3 linked regions of the Arthrobacter crystallopoietes genome follow. The protein of the gene in region 2 interacts with the protein of the main gene of each other region in a pairwise test. Links are inferred from orthologs where the notes say so. Each region holds a gene or a part of one and is shown on either strand. Other genes may lie near its edges.

The links.
Region 1: the proteins of dnaA (region 2) and nadE interact in binary tests that used the Escherichia coli proteins (3 or more experiments, as listed by UniProt). The link is inferred for Arthrobacter crystallopoietes from one-to-one orthologs.
Region 3: the proteins of dnaA (region 2) and dnaB interact in binary tests that used the Escherichia coli proteins (3 or more experiments, as listed by UniProt). The link is inferred for Arthrobacter crystallopoietes from one-to-one orthologs.

What each region holds. Positions count from the first base shown.
Region 1 is NZ_CP072014.1:1,088,877-1,095,356, forward strand. What follows is about bases 1,456-4,340. They hold nadE (ammonia-dependent NAD(+) synthetase), read right to left. Parts: upstream 3,368-4,340; coding sequence 2,543-3,367; downstream 1,456-2,542. Other genes in these bases: J5251_RS05105 (hypothetical protein), read right to left, coding at 1,456-1,631; J5251_RS05110 (exodeoxyribonuclease III), read right to left, coding at 1,634-2,437; J5251_RS05120 (sugar phosphate isomerase/epimerase family protein), read right to left, coding at 3,433-4,340. In the rest of the region: J5251_RS05100 (RNA polymerase sigma factor), read left to right, coding at 1-790; more of J5251_RS05105, read right to left, coding at 804-1,455; more of J5251_RS05120, read right to left, coding at 4,341-4,428; J5251_RS05125 (Gfo/Idh/MocA family protein), read right to left, coding at 4,459-5,640; J5251_RS05130 (sugar phosphate isomerase/epimerase family protein), read right to left, coding at 5,665-6,480. UniProt on the Escherichia coli protein: Catalyzes the ATP-dependent amidation of deamido-NAD to form NAD. Uses ammonia as a nitrogen source.
Region 2 is NZ_CP072014.1:919,253-925,669, reverse strand. The notes cover bases 1,570-4,391. They hold dnaA (chromosomal replication initiator protein DnaA), read right to left. Parts: upstream 3,779-4,391; coding sequence 2,360-3,778; downstream 1,570-2,359. Other genes in these bases: rpmH (50S ribosomal protein L34), read left to right, coding at 4,207-4,344; dnaN (DNA polymerase III subunit beta), read right to left, coding at 1,570-1,802. Also shown: gnd (phosphogluconate dehydrogenase (NAD(+)-dependent, decarboxylating)), read right to left, coding at 1-613; more of dnaN, read right to left, coding at 678-1,569; rnpA (ribonuclease P protein component), read left to right, coding at 4,419-4,802; membrane protein insertion efficiency factor YidD, read left to right, coding at 4,799-5,206; membrane protein insertase YidC, read left to right, coding at 5,213-6,178; J5251_RS04220 (protein jag), read left to right, coding at 6,175-6,417. UniProt on the Escherichia coli protein: Plays an essential in the initiation and regulation of chromosomal replication. Binds in an ATP-dependent fashion to the origin of replication (oriC) to initiate formation of the DNA replication initiation complex once per cell cycle.
Region 3 is NZ_CP072014.1:677,318-683,764, forward strand. What follows is about bases 2,578-5,429. They hold dnaB (replicative DNA helicase), read right to left. Parts: upstream 4,763-5,429; coding sequence 3,392-4,762; downstream 2,578-3,391. Other genes in these bases: J5251_RS03265 (metallophosphoesterase family protein), read right to left, coding at 2,578-2,792; J5251_RS03270 (TetR family transcriptional regulator), read right to left, coding at 2,792-3,268; J5251_RS03280 (hypothetical protein), read left to right, coding at 5,354-5,429. In the rest of the region: J5251_RS03240 (LysE/ArgO family amino acid transporter), read right to left, coding at 1-170; J5251_RS03245 (DUF2795 domain-containing protein), read left to right, coding at 270-464; J5251_RS03250 (LysE family translocator), read left to right, coding at 487-744; J5251_RS03255 (DUF3817 domain-containing protein), read left to right, coding at 858-1,319; J5251_RS03260 (2-hydroxy-3-oxopropionate reductase), read right to left, coding at 1,333-2,208; more of J5251_RS03265, read right to left, coding at 2,271-2,577; more of J5251_RS03280, read left to right, coding at 5,430-6,097; J5251_RS03285 (DUF1801 domain-containing protein), read left to right, coding at 6,138-6,447. UniProt on the Escherichia coli protein: The main replicative DNA helicase, it participates in initiation and elongation during chromosome replication. Travels ahead of the DNA replisome, separating dsDNA into templates for DNA synthesis.

The sequences.
Region 1 (6,480 bases), 170 kb from region 2 along the record:
CGTCACTATCCAGCAGCGGATCGTGCGCGCCAAGAAGACCCTCGCGGCCGCCCGGGTTCCCTTCGAGGTCCCGGAGCCGAACGAGTGGGGCCAACGGCTCGGCGCGGTCCTCGGCGTCGTGTACCTCATGTTTACCGAGGGGTATGCAGCGACGTCGGGCGACCGCTGGCTCCGGCCGGACCTCGCCAACGAGGCACTGCGGATCGGCCGCATCCTCGCAGGGCTGGTGCCGCGTGAGCCCGAGGCCCATGCTCTCGTGGCGCTCATGGAGTTCCAGGCCTCCCGTTTCGCCGCCCGCACCCGGCCGGACGGGACCCCGGTCCTGCTGGCAGACCAGGACCGGAGCCGGTGGGACCGGGCCCAGATCAGGCGGGGCGAAACCGCCTTGGCACGGGCCGATGCAATGGGCCGGGGAAGGAACAGTTATGCCCTGCAGGCCGCGATAGCCCAGTGCCACGCCCTTGCAGCGAGCGTCGATGACACAGATTGGCCGGCCATCGTGCTGCTGTACGAGGCGCTCGGCCGGATCGCGCCAAGTCCCGTGGTGGAACTCAACCGCGCCGTCGCCGTATCGATGGCTACCGGGCCGGCAACGGCGCTCGCCATTGTGGACCGGCTCAGCTCCGACGGCGCGCTGCGCGGATCGCACCTGCTGCCCAGCGTCCGCGGCGAACTGCTGGCCCGTCTCAGCCGGCGGGAGGAGGCCCGCGCGGAGTTTACCGTGGCCGCGGCTTTGGCCAGGAATGACCGTGAACGAGCGGTTCTGGAAGGCAAGGCCGCCGAGGTCTGACGGCCCGGAAGGCTCAGGAGGCGCGCGCCAGCTGCCGGATCTTGATCCAACGGGTGGCCAGGCGCCGGTAAGCGGCAGCGGCCCCGGTCATATCGCCCTCAGCGAGCGATTCGATGCCGGCCTGGACATCGGAGGGCGAATCGTCCGGGTAGACCATGTCCGCCACGCGGCCGTAGTCCAGTTCCAGCATGCCCGTCAGTGTGAACGTTTCCATCCACTCCGTGATTTCGGTGAGTTCGTCGAGCAGGTCAAGTCCCGGCGCCGCCACCGCGAGGCTGGCCGCGGCATACCGGGCGCGGTCGATGCACTGCATGAGCGGCGCGCTCAGCCGCACGGTTTCCACGCCGTGGCGGCCCTCGATCACTTCGGCGTGGTCGTCTTCGCGGAAGAGGACAAACCAGCCGAACGGGATGCCCCAGGTGGAACTTCTGGTGTGCAGCTTGGCCAGTGAATCCGCGAAGGTGTCCGGATCCAGCCGTTGCTGCTGGGCATCCCGCGCCGCTTCCGGCAGCAGCAAGCCCAGCAGCGGGTTGTGCAGGCTGTGCGAAATAGACTCCGCCGCCAACGTGCTGCGCACGGCCAGCTGGTTGGGGCAGTAGTACGGCGTGGTCAGGCCCTCCGGCGACGGGTAGTGCAGCACGCGCACCAGATCCTCGCTGTCGTGCGGGAACGGGTCGGAGACCGTCCGGGTGATGCGGCGCAGCGACTCCCCGCGGTCCAGCTCCTCGGTGATCCGGCGGTCCCGGCTGCGCTGTTCCATGATGAGCAGCTGCTCATCATCGGAGAAGGCATCCAGGGGCTCGAAGACCCGAAGGTAGGAAACGTACGGGAAGCTGGTCATCATTAGTCCAGTTCCACAATCACGGGCGCGTGGTCGGAGGCGCCCTTGCCCTTGCGTTCCTCGCGGTCGATGATCGCGTCGGTTACGCGCGAGGCCAGCGCCGGCGAGGCCAGCACGAAGTCGATCCGCATGCCTTCCTTCTTCGGGAAGCGCAGCTGGGTGTAGTCCCAGTACGTATAGGTGCCCGGACCCGGGTGGATCGGGCGGACGACGTCGATATAGCCGGCTTCCTCGAAGGCGCGGAAGGCGGCGCGCTCGGGTTCGCTGACGTGGGTCAGTTCTTCGCGCTGGAACTTTTCGATGTCCCACACGTCCTCGTCCCGCGGGGCGATGTTCCAGTCCCCGGTCAGGGCGATCTGTGCCTGCGGGTCAGCCTGCAGCCAGTCCGCGGCGTGTTTCTTGAGCACGTCGAGCCATTGCAGTTTGTATGCCATGTGCGGGTCATTGCGCGCCCGGCCGTTCGGTACATAAAGGCTCCAGATCCGGACCCCAGCGCAGGTGGCCGCGATGGCACGGGCTTCGGCATGGACGGCATCATCGGTCTTGCCGAAGTGCGGCTGGTCCATAAAGGTGCGCTCCACGTCATCGAGCCCCACCCGGGAGGCGATGGCGACGCCGTTCCACTGGTTCAGCCCGAAGTGGGCCACCTCGTAGCCGTTATTTTCGAACAGCTCCCACGGAAAGTTCTCATCGGTGGCTTTGGTTTCCTGGATGGCCACCACATCCACGTCGGAGCGCAGCAACCATGCCTCGATACGGTCGGCGCGGGCACGGATCGAGTTAACATTCCACGTAGCAATCTTCACGCTGACTACGTTACCGAACTGGCAGCCGGGTTGTTCATCGGGTGCCGGGACCGACGGGGTCGAAAAAATCGACCGGCAGGGTGCGGTAGCCGGCCAGCTCGGAGTTTAGTTCCGCCACCAGTCGTCCGCGATGGTCACCGGAACCGTGCGTTTGTGCCGGGTGATCAGATACCGGTGCTCGATCGCCTCGGCGACTTCTTCCGGCACATCGCGGCCCTCGAGGTAGTCGTCAATGTGGTCGTAGGAGAGGCCGAGTTCGTCCTCATCCGTGCGGCCGGGCTGGTCATCAAGCAGGTCCGCCGTCGGTGCCTTCTTGTACAGCCGTTCCTCGGCGCCGAGGTGTTCAAGGAGCTGGCGGTTCTGGCGCTTGTTCAGTCCGAACAGCGGCAGGATATCCGCGCCGCCGTCACCGAATTTGGTGAAAAAGCCGGTGACTGATTCGGCGCCATGGTCGGTGCCGATGACCAGGTAGTTGTGCTGGCCGGCCAGGGCGTACTGGGCGATCATCCGGGTCCGGGCCTTGATGTTGCCCTTGTTGAAGTCGGTGATCTTTTCACCGGTGGTGGTGGTGAATTCGGTTTCGAAACCGTCCACCGCCGCAGCCACGTTGAAGGTCCACGACGTCTTCGGGTCGATGAACTTCAGCGCCGCCAGGGCGTCTTCCTCGTCATGCTGCACTTTGTAGGGCAGGCGGACCGCTACGAAGTTGGCCTCCACGCCTTCGGCTTCGAGCTCGTCGACGGCCAGCTGGGCCAGCTTTCCGGCCACGGTGGAGTCCAGCCCGCCGCTGATGCCCAGGATAAAGCCCTTGGTGCGGCTGGCCTTCAGATAGTCCTTCAGGAAGGTGACCCGCCGACGGGCTTCTTCCTCGGGATCAATGGAGGGCCGCACGCCCATTTCTGCAATGATTTTCGCCTGGAGTTCACGCATGGAAGCCAGCCTACCTGCACTCTGTTTCCGGCGTGTTGCCCGCGCCGACATTGAACCGGTGCACGCTACTGTTTGAAGGCGGAGTCGAAGGAAGCCTCGGGCCGGGTGAAGTCGAACTGCTTCAGGAACGCCAGCGCTTCCGGCGCGCCGCGCAGCCGGTCCATCCCGGCGTCCTCCCATTCCACGCTGATCGGCCCGTCGTAGCCGATGGCGTTCAGCGCCCGGAAGCTCGCTTCCCACGGGACATCGCCGCGCCCAGCCGAGACGAAGTCCCAGCCGCGGCGCGGATCGCCCCAGGGCAGGTGCGAGCCCAGCCGGGTGTTGCGGCCGGTGATCCGCAGCTTCGTGTCCTTGCAGTCCACATGGTAGATCCGGTCCTTGAAGTCCCAGATCAGCGACACCGGGTCGATGTCCTGCCACATCATGTGGCTGGGGTCCCAGTTGATCCCGAAGGCCTCCCGGTGGCCGATCGCCTCCAAGGCGCGCACCGTGGACCAGTAGTCGTACGCGATTTCGGACGGGTGGATCTCGTGCGCGAACCTGACCCCGCACTCGTCGAACACATCCAGAATCGGATTCCAGCGGTCCGCGAAGTCCCGGTAACCGGCGTCGATCACCTCGGCGGACACCGGCGGGAACATCGCCACGTACTGCCAGATGGACGAGCCGGTGAACCCCACCACGGTCTTGACCCCGAGCCGCTGTGCCAGCCGTGCGGTGAGCTTCATTTCCTCCGCGGCGCGCTCGCGGACGCCCTGCGGATCGCCGTCACCCCACACCCGCGGGCCAACGATGTCCCGGTGCCGGAAGTCGATCGGGTCATCGCACACCGCCTGCCCCTTCAGATGGTTGGAGATGGCCCAGACCTTTAGCCCGTTGCGCGCCAGGATGTCCAGCCGGTCCTGGATGTAGGCGTCATCGTCCCAGCGCCACGCGTCCAGATGGTCCCCGGACACCGCGATCTCCAGGCCGTCGTATCCCCAACCGGCGGCCAGTTCGGCCACCTTTTCGAAGGGCAGGTCCGCCCACTGGCCGGTGAAGAGCGTGTAGTTGCGTGCCATGGCTGCTCGCTTTCTGTCTGGACTCAAGGATCACATAACGACGGCGGTGCTCGCCTGGGCGGCGCTGCGTTCCATCGCGTCGAGCACCCGCTGCACGGCCAGGCCGTCCTCGAAGGATGCCGCGGGCGGGGTGCCGGTCCGGATGGCGGTCAGGAAGTCCGCCGCCTGCGAAGTGAAGGCGTGGTCCCAGCCGAGGGTGTGTCCGGGCGGCCACCAGGCCTCCAGATAGGGGTGCTCCGCGTCGGTGACCAGAATCCGTGCTGAACCCTGCAGCGCTGCCGGCGCCCCGGCGTCGTAATAATGCAGTTCGTTCAGGTTCTCGAGGTCGAAGCGCAGGTGCCCGCCCGAGCCGTAGACCTCGATCTGCAGCGCGTTGCGCCGACCAGTGGCGAACCTGCTGACCTCCACGCTCGCCACCGCGCCGGAGGGCATCCGCAGCGTGGCCCAGGCGGCGTCGTCAACCGTCACCGGCTCGGGACCGGCGGGGCCGGTGCGCTGCGGAACAAACGTGTTGATGGTGGCGGAGACGCTGGCCACGTGCTCGCCGAGCAGGAACTGGACCTGGTCCACCGCATGCGAGGCGAGATCCCCGATGGCGCCGGAACCGGCCGTTTCCTTCCGCAGCCGCCAGGTCATGGGCGCGGCCTCGTCCGCGAGCCAGTCCTGCAGGTAGGATAAGCGCACCTGCCGGACCTGCCCCAGCTTTCCGTCCGCGATCAGCTGCCGCGCCAGCACCAGGGCCGGAATCCGCCGGTAGGTGAAGCCGGTCATCGCGATGACGCCCCGGGTGGATGCCTCCCGGGCGGCGGCGGCCATTTTTTCGGCCTCGGCCACGGAGTTGGCCAGCGGCTTTTCCACCAGCACATGCTTGCCCGCTTCCAACGCGGCGATGGCCTGCTCCGCGTGCAGATGACCCGGCGTGCAGATGTCCACAATCTGCACGTCGTCCCGCGCCAGCACCGCGCGCCAGTCGGTGGCCGTTTCCGCCCAGCCGTAGCGTTGCGCGGCGGCACTCAGCTGGTCCTGGTCCCGCCCCACCAGCACCTGCCGGGCCACCGGGGGAGTGTCGTAGAACGCGCCCACATTGCGCCAGGCGTTGGAGTGCGCCTTGCCCATGAACGAATACCCCAGTACGGCTACCCCCAACGGAGCCGCAGGGGTGGCCGCGGCAGGGGAGCGCGCCGGAGCGGGATCCGGAACGGTTGTGGTCATCTTTTTCCTCTTCTCACGTGCGCGTCACAGCCCGCGCAGAAAGGCCAGTCCATCCGCGGCCAGCCGGTCTTGGCTGGGCGCCAGCGGCCGCCAGATGGACGCGGCGGTGGCGATGGCGGCGTTGTCCGCGGTAAAACTCTCGATGTTCAGCGGGCCGGTGTAGCCGACGTCGTCCAGCGCTTTCACCAGTTCCGGCCAGTTGGTCTGGTCCCCGCCCGGCGCCCCGCGGTCATTGCCGCAGACCTGCAGGTGCACCAGGTGCCGGCCGGCCGCGCGGATGGCTGCGGCGTTGGAGCGTTCCTCAATGTTCAGGTGGTAGCTGTCCAGCGCCAGCCCCACGCCGTGGCCCAGCAGCGGCTCCAGCGCGACGAGCGCCTGCTCCACGGTATTGACCAGCGAGGTCTCGTACCGGTTCAGCGGTTCAATCCCAAGAACGACGCCGGCCTCCGCCGCCTGGGCGGCGAGCGGCGCCAGATTGCGGCGCAGTTCGCGGTACGCCTCAGCCCGTCCGGCCTCGCTCAGCCGCCAAACTCTCCCCGTGGCCGAGTAGAACGGTCCGCACACAGCCGGCGCACCGACGTCGTGCGCCATCCTGATGCAGGCGGCGAGGTAGTCCTGGGTGGCGGAAACGGTTGCGGCGTCGGCCGCGACAAGATCCCGTCCCGGCGCCATCGCCCCCACGATGAAGGGCTTGAGTCCCGTCGCCGCCAGTGCCTCGCGGGTGGTTGCCGCGGTGAAGTCGCCCGCGTTTTCCAGCGGCAGTTCCACCGCGTCGAAGCCCAGCGCAGCGATCTTCTCCAGCAAAGGAGGCAGGTTGGCGTCGGTCAGCGGGGAGTCCCA
Region 2 (6,417 bases):
CGCGGAATGTTCCATGGACATCCTTGATGATGTCCTTGGCTTCAAGCAGTTCGTACCCTTCGGCATAGGCCTGCATGAGTCCGTATTCGACGCCGTTGTGCACCATTTTTGCATAGTGGCCGGCACCAACATCGCCGACGTGAACAAAGCTTTCTTCCCGCGGCCCCTCGGGACGTAGCGCATCGAACAACGGCATAGCTGCTTGGACTCGATCCGGATCTCCACCGGCCATTAGTCCATAACCGTTGGCCAGCCCCCACACACCGCCGGAGACGCCGACGTCGACAAAACCAACGTTTTTCTCCGCCAGCAGAGCTTCATGGTTCTGGTCTTCCGTAAACTTGGAGTTTCCGCCGTCGATCACAAGGTCTCCGGCTTCAAGTTTTCCGGCCAGATCGGTGATAACCGAATCCGTGATTTCCCCGGCGGGGACCATCACCCAGATAATCCGCGGGGCCGGAACAGTCGCCACCAGCGCATCGACCGATTCAACGTCCGTCCGCTCGGGATTGCGGTCGTAGCCGGTGACCTTGATGTCCGCGTCACGCAGGCGTTGGCGCATGTTGAAGCCCATTTTCCCAAGTCCAATGAGGCCGATGTGCATAACGATCACTCTTTCCCGGTTGTGATTGAGACTAGTGGCGCGGGTCTGAACTGAGGTTCTTGCTGCTTTCGGCTTATTGGTTCGGCAAACGTACCGGCATCAGCAGGTAGCGGTAGTCTTCCTTGTCTTCGCCTTCTAGGTCATCCTGCGCTGACATAACCGCCGGCTTCGGCGGAGTCGTGAAGGAGAAGCGGACGTATTTGCTGCTGAAGGCATTGAGACCTTCAGACAGGTAGTGCGGATTGAAAGCGACGGTAATTTCATCCCCGGACAAGGCTGCTTCGATGGCTTCGGAGGCCTGGGCGTCTTCGCCTGTGCCGGCATCCAGCGAGAGCTGGCCGTCGGTGAAGGCAAGGCGGACGGGCGTGTTGCGCTCGGCCACCAGGGATACGCGGCGGACTGCCTCAACGAGCACGGAGGTCTCGACCGTTGCGTGGATGGGTGTGTTCTCGGGGAACAATGAACGGATCTTCGGGTAATCGCCGTCGACCAGCAGCGAGGTGGTACGGCGACCGCCGCTCTCGAAGCCGATCAGTTCGCTATTGTCCGATAGCGCAATGCTCAGATCACCGGAACCGCCAAGGGTCTTGGCAACTTCGTTCAACGTCTTTGCCTTGACCAATGCACTTGTAGAGATACCAGGGGTGGTCGGCCGCCAGGCCACCTCACGCAGTGCCAGACGGTACCGGTCGGTGGAAAGCAATGTGATGAGGTCGTCTTCGATCTCCATGCGGACGCCGGTCAGGATCGGCAGGGTGTCGTCCCGGCTCGCAGCGATGATCACCTGGCTAACTGCTTCCGCGAAAGCTTCTCCATCAACAACACCGCTGATATCCGGCAGGGCAGGCAGTTCGGGGTAGTCGCCGACCGGCATGGTTGCCAGGTTGAACCGGCTACTGCGGCAGGTCAGGGTCACCTTCGTGCCATCGGTGGAAACATCAACGGGGGCCGAGGGAAGGCTCCGGGAAATGTCCGCGAGGAGCCGGCCGGAAACCAGGATAGTGCCTTCTTCGCTCACGTCCGCCGGAATCTGGAGACGGGCGGATATCTCGTAATCGAAGCTGGCGATGCTGACCATGCCCGCTTCGGCTTTGATGAGCAGGCCTGACAGCACGGGAACAGGGGGCCTCGGCGACAGCGAGCGGGCTGTCCAGGTAACGGCCTCGGCCAGGACATCCCGATCAACTCTGAACTTCACTGAAGTGTGCCGCCTTTCACAACGTACATGCCGGGGAATGCCAGTGGTCACAGCTGTGCTGCTCTTCCCGGCAGAAAGAACCGGCGGCTGCTGTGGACCAATGACAACAATTCTCTGTGCAAGCTTAGCCGCCAGACAGGCATTCTCACACCGGAGGTTGATTTCGGTGGATCAGAGCATGAGGGATCGGAGAGCTTTGATCGGGAGGGTCAAATGTTATTTGGAAAAGCCTGAATAGATGGGATTCGTAGTGTTAATAACGTCTGTGGATACTGTGGATAACTGCTTCTGGCCGCGGCTGCTGGCGAAATCGTCCTGTTCACAAGATGTGTAGTTCCTCCGTCGGCGCCTGTGAGGTCGTGTGGACAAGAATCCTTGTGATTATTGGGATCCACAGGCGACCCCGTAGTTATCCCTTGATGAAGTGCGGTTCTCCACTTAATGATCCACAGCTTTATCCACACCTGTTAATTTCGGACCGATAGCGAGGTCTGAAAGAGACGCTTCAGAAACAGATCGAGGGTACGAAAGGTACCTGGGGAGTGGTCTTTACGGGTTCAGCTCTCGCGCTGCTGCTGCTTGATGAGGTTGGTTAGCTCGGTGACCTGGTTGTAGATCGCCCGACGCTCAGCCATCAGTTCCCGGATCTTTCGATCCGCATGGATGACCGTTGTATGATCTCGGCCACCCAGTTCCTGACCGATCTTCGGCAGTGACATGTCCGTCAGCTCCCGGCACAAGTACATGGCGATCTGCCGGGCGGTCACGAGCGTGCGGGTCCTCGACTTGCTGCACAACTCCTCGAGACTGAGTTTGAAGTAGGCCGCAGTCTGACCCAGGATCGTGGTCGACGTGATCTCTTGTGCCCCGTCGTCGGTAATCAGGTCCTTGAGGACGATTTCTGCCAGGCCCATGTCCACGGCCTGACGGTTCAAACTCGCGAAGGCAGTGACACGGATCAGAGCGCCTTCGAGTTCGCGGATGTTGGTGGAGATTTTGGATGCGATGTACTCAAGCACCTCATCCGGAACGGAAAGCCCCTCGCTGATGGCCTTCTTGCGCAGGATCGCGATGCGGGTTTCCAACTCCGGAGGCTGGATGTCGGTCAGCAGACCCCACTCGAAACGTGAGCGCATCCGTTCTTCAAACCCGGAAAGCTGCTTTGGCGGAAGATCTGAGGTGATGACCACCTGTTTGTTGTGGTTGTGCAGCGCGTTGAAAGTGTGGAAGAACTCTTCCTGCGTCGCATCCTTGTTGGCCAGGAACTGGATGTCATCGATGAGGAGAATATCCACGTTCCGGTACAACTGCTTGAAGCTTGCACCTTCATCGTCCCGAATGGAGTTGATGAAGTCGTTTGTGAACTCTTCGGAATTTACGTAGCGGACACGGATCCCGTTGTAGAGATGCCGGGCATAATGCCCGATCGCGTGGAGCAGGTGGGTTTTGCCTAGCCCTGAATCACCGTAGATGAAGAGCGGGTTGTAGGCCTTTGCCGGAGCTTCGGCCACGGCCACGGCAGCGGCGTGTGCAAACCGATTCGACGAGCCGATGACAAAGGTGTCGAAAATGTACTTCGGATTGAGCCGGCCGAACTCATGCGAGGTGCTCGGCGGAGTGGGCTGTGCGCGAATTTCGTCGCCCGTGGTGCTGGCCGGTGATGGGGCAACTTCCGGTTCGGGTTCCGGTTCCGCCTGCGTGACCATGTCGGTATCCACAGAGAATGCACAGAGGATCTCGTCCTGGAAGACATCGCGGAGGGCGTCCTGCAACGGCTCCTTGAGCTGCTGCGATTGGAAGACTTCCCTAGTGAGTTCATTGGGAACAGCTACCAACAGCGTGGTTCCAATCAAGCCCTTGGCCTGGGCGAGGACTACGAAACCTCGCTGCCGGGGACTGACTCTGTCGTCCCGTTCCAAGGTGCGAACCACCTTACGCCAGGAGCTTCCGACGTCGTTTATCTGGTCCGTATCCACCGAAAACCCCTCAAATAGCAGTAATGCAAATTCCTCCACTTCCCGTTTTACCGGATCCAGGACCTTCATCCACAGAGTTATACACAGACGTGGATAAAGTGCTCCTGCCAAGAGTAGATGATGATTCTGGTAGAAGATAGCTGGAAAGTGGCCTAGGTAAACTAATGCGGCCGGCGCCAGTGAACGAGGTCCGCCAGAGGTTGTCCACAGGTGTTTATCCACACCAGTGGATATCAACGGCAGAGTGCTGGTTTGACGGAACACCGTTCGAACCCCTACCGTTATGTAGTCCTTCGTGTCTGCTTTGTGCATACCCCCATGCCTTTTGTGAGGTTGCCAGAGCAGATGCCCAATAGAGCGTCCGCCTGTTACTTCCCCTTGTTGCAACGGGCTGAGGCGCATCTGTCGATCGTCTTGGAGTAACCACCGTGAGCAAGCGGACTTTTCAGCCGAATAACCGCCGTCGTGCCAAGAAGCACGGCTTCCGCCTTCGCATGCGTACCCGCGCCGGCCGTGCCATCTTGGCAGCGCGCCGCGGCAAGGGCCGTACCGAACTGTCGGCCTAACCAGCTGCCGTTTGTCGAATCCGGCTGCTTTGTCTTTCAGCAGCCGCGCAACGGGATAGGTAGCTTTCAGTAGCATGCTGCCCAGTAAAAACCGGATGCGCTTTTCGGCAGATTTCTCAACAACTGTACGTTCCGGCGCCCGCTCTGGGCGTCGGAACTTAGTGTTATACGCGGTTCCCACTGCCCTGGACCGGCCGAGCACTTTCGGCTTTATCGTGTCCAAGGCGGTGGGGAACGCTGTGACCCGTAATCTCGTTAAACGGAGACTGCGGGAGATCGCGGTGCACAGTCTCAGGGCTTATCCACAGGGGCTTTCTGTTGTCGTCAGGGCATTACCCGCGGCGGCGAACGCAGATTTCTGCGCTCTGAGCAATGACTACCGCAAGACATTTGCAGCAGCGACGTCAAAGTTCCGCGCGGCATTGCCCGCGGCTGAGCAGAGAGGACCCGCCGAATGAGCACAACAAGCCATTCGCCGGCGCAACCTCCTGCCCCTGCCTCTTCCTCCGCCGCGCGTTTTGTCTGGGCCTTGCCGCAGACTTCGCTGATCGGATTGCTAAAGGCATACCGCAAAGTCGTTTCTCCTGTATACGGGCAAGTGTGCCGGTTTTTCCCCTCTTGTTCGGCCTATGCGCTGGAAGCGGTGACGGTCCATGGAACCGTAAAGGGAACATGGCTTGCGGTGCGTCGGCTTTCGCGTTGCCACCCCTGGAACAGCGGCGGCGTGGATCACGTTCCGTTGTCCCCTTACTATGAGCGTCTGCTTCGGGAGAATCCCGCTGGAACGCCACGGATTATTGTGCTGAATCACCCGGAGATTCCGGCCGACGATGAAGGCCGTCCAAGCGGCCCGAGGAGCTAACGAGTAATGGACTTCCTGAACACCATACTTTTCCCTTTTATGTGGGTGGTCTCATGGATCATGCGGGCGTTCCACGACCTGTTCACCACCTTGGGAATGGATGCGGCGAACGGCTGGACCTGGACACTGTCCATCGTTGCTCTGGTACTCGTCATCCGGGCTGCTCTCATCCCGGTGTTCGTCAAGCAGATCAAGGCTCAGCGCGGAATGCAGGCGCTGCAGCCGGATCTTCGTAAGCTTCAGCAGAAGTACAAGGGCAAGACGGACCAGCTCTCGCGTCAGGCGATGACGCAGGAACAAATGGCCCTGTACAAGAAGCACGGCACCAACCCATTCTCGGCCTGCTTGCCGATGCTGATTCAGATGCCGTTCTTCTTTGCCTTGTTCCAGGTACTTAGCCAGGCGTCCGGGGCTAGCGACGAAGGCCGTGGTATCGGTGCCTTGTCTGCCCAGGACATTCAGCAGTTCGATGCCTCCACCATCTTCGGGGCACCCCTATCGGCCTCTCTTCTTCACGGCGGCGGTGGCGACAATCAGGTTGCCGTGATCGTGCTGTCGATCATCATGATTTTGGCGATGACTGCCTCGCAGTTCATCACGCAGAAGCAGATCATGTCGAAGAACATGTCCGAGGAAGCACTGGCCAGCCCGTTCATGCGCCAGCAGCAGATGATGCTGTACATCCTCCCCCTGGTGTTCGGCATCGGCGGTATCAACTTCCCCATTGGTGTCCTCATCTACTGGACCACTACCAACCTTTGGACAATGGGCCAGCAATTCCTTGTGATCAGGCGGATGCCCACCCCCGGTTCGCCTGCTGCCAAGGCCTTAGCTGAACGTCGTGCACGGAAGGGACTGCCCATGGTCCCCCTTCTGGGTGAGAAGAAGTCCGAGGAACCGGCCGTCGAGGCCCCGGCTGCCACCAAGGTGCAGCGCCCGCAGCCCCAGCGTAAGAACAGGAAGAGAAAATGAGCACCGAGAGCGTCTCCGATACATCTGCCGATCAGTCAGCACTGGAAGCCGAATCGGAAGAGTCGACACAGTCCAATAACGCGAGCCGTTTGGAAGAAGAAGGCGACGTAGCTGCGGACTACTTGGAAGAGCTGCTGGACATCGCCGATATTGATGGCGACATAGACATCGAAGTCCGGAACGGACGCACCTACATTTCGATTGTTTCTGAAGAGGACGACAATGATGCTCTTGAAGCG
Region 3 (6,447 bases), 240 kb from region 2 along the record:
GCGATGAGCACCGCGTCCGACAGGGCGCAGATGGCAACGACGACGGCAACATGCTCACCGCGGATGCCCTGCCGCAGCACAAACGCGTTCTGCGCCCCAATGGCGATAATCAGCGCCAGCCCTGTCCCCAACCCGAGGACCGCCGCCTGGACCAAATCAAGTGCATTCACAAGATTCGAAGGTACTATGCGCCGGACTATTCCCCTGCACCGGCGGGGAACGTACGTTGGATTGGTAACCGTCCACCTTCCCCTTCAGGAGGAAACCGCATGACAGACAACCCCAGCCCCATCGACATCCAGAAGGCCCTTGGCGGCGTCGACTATCCCGCCTCGGCCGCCGACCTGGTCAAGCACGCGGAGAACTCGGGCGCCGACAATAGCGTCCTCGAGGCACTGCGCGGCCTGCCGGAGAAGGACTACGAGACTCCGGCCGAGGTCAACAAGGCCATCTCCAACAGTTAAGAGCCTAACCGGTACGAATCTACTGAATCCCAAGGTCGGGGTTTTCTACATCGCGATGATTCCGCAGTTCATTCCGGACGAAGCCGCTCCGCTCCTGATGGCCATAGCCTTGGCCGCGGTACACAACCTGCTGGGCCTGCTGTGGTTCACCGGCATAATCTTCGGCACGCATGTCGCCCGGAAATGGCTGCGGACACTGAAGGTGGCGAAGACGACGGACCGAATCACGGGCACTGTCATAATCGGATTCGGCACTGCCCTGTCCATGGAAACCCGGTAGCCCTCCAGGGTGCGTCCCCTCGGCGAGGGTGCGTCGGTTCTGCACCAAGGTGCGCCGGCACGCGTCGGGGCGGTATTTTGGAAGGGATCCATTTTCCCCAGTAGAGGACCCTTATGTCTCCGCGCGCCCTGTTCCGCTCTGTCGCCTTCGCCGAGGCGGTGACGTGGACGCTGCTGCTGATCGGCCTGTTCCTCAAGTACGTCACCGAAACCACTGAGGTAGGCGTCCGCATCGGCGGGGGCATCCACGGGTTCGTGTTCCTTTGCTACGCGGCGGTCACGTGCTTCATGTGGGTCAACCAGAAGTGGCCGGCCAAAACCGGCCTCCTCGCACTGGTTTCCGCCGTCATTCCCTATGCCACCATCCCGATGGAAAAGTCGCTGGACAAGAGGGGCCTGCTCAACGGTGGCTGGCGCCTGGCCGTTGGCGGCGAGGAGCCGCGCGGCTTGCTTGAGAAGCTCCAGGCGTGGGTGCTGCGCAAGCCCATCACGGCCATCGTCGTCGCACTCATTGCTGTGGCCGCGGTCTTCAGTTTCCTGCTGTTCCTCGGCCCGCCCGACACCTGGTTCGCGTAAGGTCCGTCCGCGGCTACCGGCCGGAGAGTTGTTCGACCAGCTTCAGCAGCGCAGTGTTGTCCAGTTTTCCGTCGCCCTGTGCCACCAGCGCCGCCATGAGCTGAGCCGCCGCCGTGCCCAAGGGGATAGTGACTCCCGCGTCCCGTGCGGCCGCGGTGAGAATGCGCAAGTCCTTGTTGTGCAGCTCCGCGCGGAAGCCGGGCTGAAAATTCCGTTCCACCATGCTGGGTGCGCGCCGCTCCAGCACCGCGCTGCCGGCGAGACCGCCGGAGAGGGCGTTGATGGCGATAGTCGGATCCACCGAGTTGGCCTCCAGGAAAACGATGGCCTCGGCCACGGCTTGGATGTTGACAGCACAGATCAGTTGATTGGCGGCCTTGACCGTCTGCCCTGCCCCGGCCGGACCGACATGGACGATCGTCTTGCCCATGGCCTCGAAGACGGGCCGGGCCGTTTCCACGTCGGAGGCTTCCCCACCGACCATGATGGACAGCGTGGCTTCGATGGCGCCGCGTTCGCCCCCGCTGATCGGCGCGTCGAGCACGCCGAAGCCCGCCGACTGTCCTGCCTCGGCGAGCTTGCGTGCCGTGGCCGGCTGGATGGTGCTCATGTCAATGAAAAGGGCACCTTCGCGGGCGTGGGCAAAAACGCCGTCGTCGCCCAGGGCCATCGCCTCGACGTCGGGCGAATCCGGCAGGCAGGTAATGATGACGTCGCGGTCCCGAACGGCTTCAGCCACGGTGGCAGCACCGGTGCCACCGGCTTCGACGAAGCGCTCCACCTTGGCCTGTGAGCGGTTGTACCCGGCCACATCGAACCCTGCCTTGACCAAATTTGCCGCCATCGGGCCGCCCATAATGCCCAAGCCGATGAAACCAATCTTCGTCATGAAAAACCTGCCTTCGTCGTGGAAATCGGACGCCACACACCTGCCGGCCACTGTAGTGGCCATCACTCGGGTCCCGGTAATCGATTGCGGACGGTGACCAGGTCGACGTCGAGCACTTGGCCCGCGTCCACCAGGACTGTCATGTAGGTGCAGACCGGCTGGCGCCGCCGGTCTGTCGGCGAGCCTGGATTGAGCAGCCGCAGACCGCCGGGCGACGTCGTGTCCCACGGAATGTGGCTGTGTCCGAAGACCAGCACATCTGTCTCGGGGAAGTTCGCATCGGCACGCTTTTCGCGCCCGACGGCGGCTCCGGTCTCGTGGATCATGGCGAAGCGGACGCCCTCGATTGCTACTCTGGCGACTTCCGGCAGCCGCGTCCGCAGCTCTTCGCCGTCGTTGTTCCCAAAGACTGCCACCAGCTGTCTGCTCCGCTGTTCAAATTCGTCCAGCAGCTCCGGGACCACCCAATCGCCAGCGTGGAAGACCACGTCGGCCTGCTCAACGGCGTCCCAGACCTCGGCGGGCAGCTGCCGCGCGCGCTTGGGAACATGGGTGTCCGCGACGAGCAGCAGCCTTCTGGCCACTAGACGCCCTGCGCCTTCCGCTCTGGTGCCGTTTCGGCAAGAAGTGTTTCCAACCGGTTGTCCGTGAGGTAGGTCATGCCTTCCAGGATGCCCGTCAGCTTGCGGCGCTCTGCGGCGGTGAAGCGGGTTTCATCCAGGATGTCACTGACCCACAGGCCGTCCATGGCGAGGCGGACGATGATACCGATGATGCCCGCGGGGTCCCGCGGGTCGAGGTCGCGGCTGTCCAGCCTGCGGTTCAAGTAGATCAGCGCCTCGGCCAGATTCGGCCGGGCCACGGCGGTGGCGAGCAGTGCTGCCTGGTTCCGGTCTGCGTTTGACCTGGCGTCTGCGAAAGCCCGGATGTAGGCCCGTTCTTCTGCACCTGCTGGGACGGGATCCCGTTCGGCCAGTCTGCCCAGCTGGTGGACCAGCTCGGTAATAATCTCTTCGACGTCCTGTTCGATTTCCTCGATGGGCGCCCCGGGCCTGAACATATCTCCTCCAGCTACTTGTCTGCGGGTTCTCCGCTTGCCTTCAAGTCTAGCCACGACACACTGCAACCCACTGCAACCCACCCATCGGCATGCGCCCGCTGTGGTGGAGGCGCTTGGTACTACTTAGCCGTGCTCGACGGCCATGTTCGAGAAGCGTGAATAGTGGCCTTGGAAGCCGACCACGATGGTCTTCGTCGGGCCGTTACGGTGCTTGGCCACAATCACGTCGGCTTCACCTGCGCGAGGTGACTCTTTGTCATAGATGTCCTCGCGGTGCAGGAGGATGACCATATCCGCATCCTGCTCGATCGAGCCCGATTCACGAAGGTCGGAGACCATGGGCTTCTTGTCCGTACGCTGTTCGGAACCACGGTTCAACTGCGAGAGCGCAATCACGGGAACCTCGAGTTCCTTAGCCAGCAGCTTGAGCGCACGCGAGAACTCGGAAACTTCCTGCTGGCGCGATTCCACGCGCTTGCCGGAGGACATCAGCTGCAGATAGTCCAGGACCACCAGTTTGAGGTCATGGCGCTGCTTAAGACGACGGCACTTGGCCCGGATTTCCATCAGCGACATGTTGGGGCTGTCGTCGATGAACAGCGGAGCATCGTTCATGCGGCCCATAGTGGTGGCGATCTTGCCCCACTGCTCGTCCTTGATGGTTCCCTTGCGCAGGTCCTGCAGGCCGATGGTTGCCTCGGCGGAGAGCAGACGCATGGCGATCTCGTTCCGACCCATTTCCAGGGAGAAGAAGACCGTCGTCATGTTGTTTTTGATGGCTGCGGACCGGGCAAAATCCAATGCGAACGTCGATTTGCCCACAGCCGGCCTGGCCGCGATAACGATCATCTGTCCGCCGTGCAGGCCCTGGGTCAGTTCGTCGAGTTCGTAGAAGCCGGTGGGAACACCCGTCATGCCTTCGCCGCGATGGCCGGCGGACTCGATCTCGTCGACCGTGCCTTCAATAATGTCCTTCAGCGCGACATAGTCTTCAGCCGTGCGGCGCTCGGCCACTGTGTAGATCTCGGCCTGCGCCTGGTTGACGATATCGTCGACTTCGCCATCCTGCGAGTATCCGAGCTGGACAATCTTGGTTCCGGCATCCACCAGCCGGCGGAGCACAGCACGTTCACGCACGATCTCCGCGTAGAAGCCGGCGTTGGCAGCAGTGGGGACGGACTGGATGAGGGTGTGCAGGTATGCGGGTCCGCCGATGCGCGAGATTTCGCCGCGCTTGGTCAGCAGGTCGGAGACGGTGACGGCGTCCGCAGGTTCGCCGCGGCCATAGAGGTCGATGATGGCCTCATAGATCGCTTCATGCGAGGGTCGGTAGAAGTCGACGCCGCGCAGCACCTCGACGCAGTCGGCGATGGCGTCCTTGGACAGCATCATGCCGCCGAGTACTGACTGTTCGGCTACCAGATCCTGAGGCGGGGTACGTGCGAAATCCGGTTCCCGGCCAGCCTGGGCGGAGTCGGCATGTACTAAAGTCACCGCTGCCTGCTTTCTCTACTAAAACGACAAACCGGGCAATCGCATCCCGCCTCGCCCGTTGAAACGGGTATATCAGCCGCCTCCGACGCTTTCCGCTGCTCCCGGTTGAGGGCACGAAAAACTAGAGACCGGATCGCGGTCTGTTGAGGGATACTCCGCAACGTTAGCCCTCTATCCACACAGAACCAAGCGAGTTATCCACCGGCTCTGTGGATTAATTGTGGATTAGGCGGCGTGTCTTGTGCACAGCCTGTGTGTACAACTGTGGATAACAAAGTTAACTTGCGAGTAACATGGCTCTGACCTGCGGAAACTTTTATTCCCCTCTGTGGATTAAAAGATTTTCTGTGGACCATTCATCCACACCGCTCGTGTTGACAGATGCCTCACATAGCCCTACAAGCTGCTTATTCACGTCGTTATCCACAACGTTTTCCACGCGCGGACCGCAACGGTGTGCCCACCCTGCGCCACTGACGTGCGTCGTTACCCATCCGGCCTGAAAACGGAAAATCCCGCCCCACTTTTAGTTGGCGGCAGTCTCGGGCGGAAGGCTGCTGCCCCTCTGGTTGTGCCCGTAGGATTGATCACATGGAGCTTTTCCTGATCCCTCTGCTGATTCTGGTTGTCGTCGTTGTGCTCGGCCTGCTCCTGTTGAAAACGGCCAAACGCAGAGCCGCACCCACCAACGACGGCGGCGCAACCGGCCGCCGGCCCAACCTGACTGCGGCGCCTGCTACCTCCAAGGAGCATTCCGAGCAGGCCAGCAGCCGGCTGAACCAGCAGCAGCACACGGCTGTCTACTCCGCTATCGCAAGGGGTGATGCGCTGCGGGCGATCAAGGACTACCGGGCTGCGACCGGAGCCGGACTGCGCGAAGCCGCTGCCGCCGTCGCAAATATGTCCGCACACCCCCAGCCCTACACTCCCCCGCCAGGGCCCAAGCCGAAGGATGGTCCCGACACCGCCCAGCCGGAGTCGGTCGGCCCTACCGAGAGGAGCACCGCTTCAAAACCGGATACTCCTCCTGAACCGCTCGCCACTCCGGAGTCAAGCGCCGCTGCCGACGCCTCGGCTGCCCGCGCAAGCGTCACTCCGGCCACGGGCTACCGTTACCGGGCCATCGTCTCCAAGGGCGATGAGATCAGGGAAATCGCGAGTACCCGGCTCAATGACGAGGTCTTTGCCAGGATCAGGGCGAGGGCGCTCGACGGCGACAAGGAAGCCGCGGTCCAACTGCTGATGGAACACTCGGACGCGTCCCAGCAGGAAGCATCCGGTTTTGTGGAACTCATCCACGACGAGCCCCCGGCCGGAGCCCCGGAAGGCCCCTGAGCCCTTCTCGCGGAAGTCACCCATCTGACAGACTGCCCCCATGGCTGAAAACAAGACTGCGCCCACCACTGAATCCGCCGACGACTTTGTGAATGCTGTGGAGCATCCCGTCCGGCGGGCGGACGCACAGGTGTTGCTGGACCTCTTCGAGGATCTGACGGGCCAGCCGCCAGTCATGTGGGGGCCGTCCATCATTGGCTTCGGCAGTTACCACTACCAATACGCCAGCGGTCGCGAAGGTGATGCTGCCGCCGTCGGTTTCTCCCCGCGCAAGGGCACCCTGGCGCTCTACGGACTGACCTATGCGCCCGGGTCAGCGCCGCTGCTGGAGGGGCTGGGCAAGCACAAGA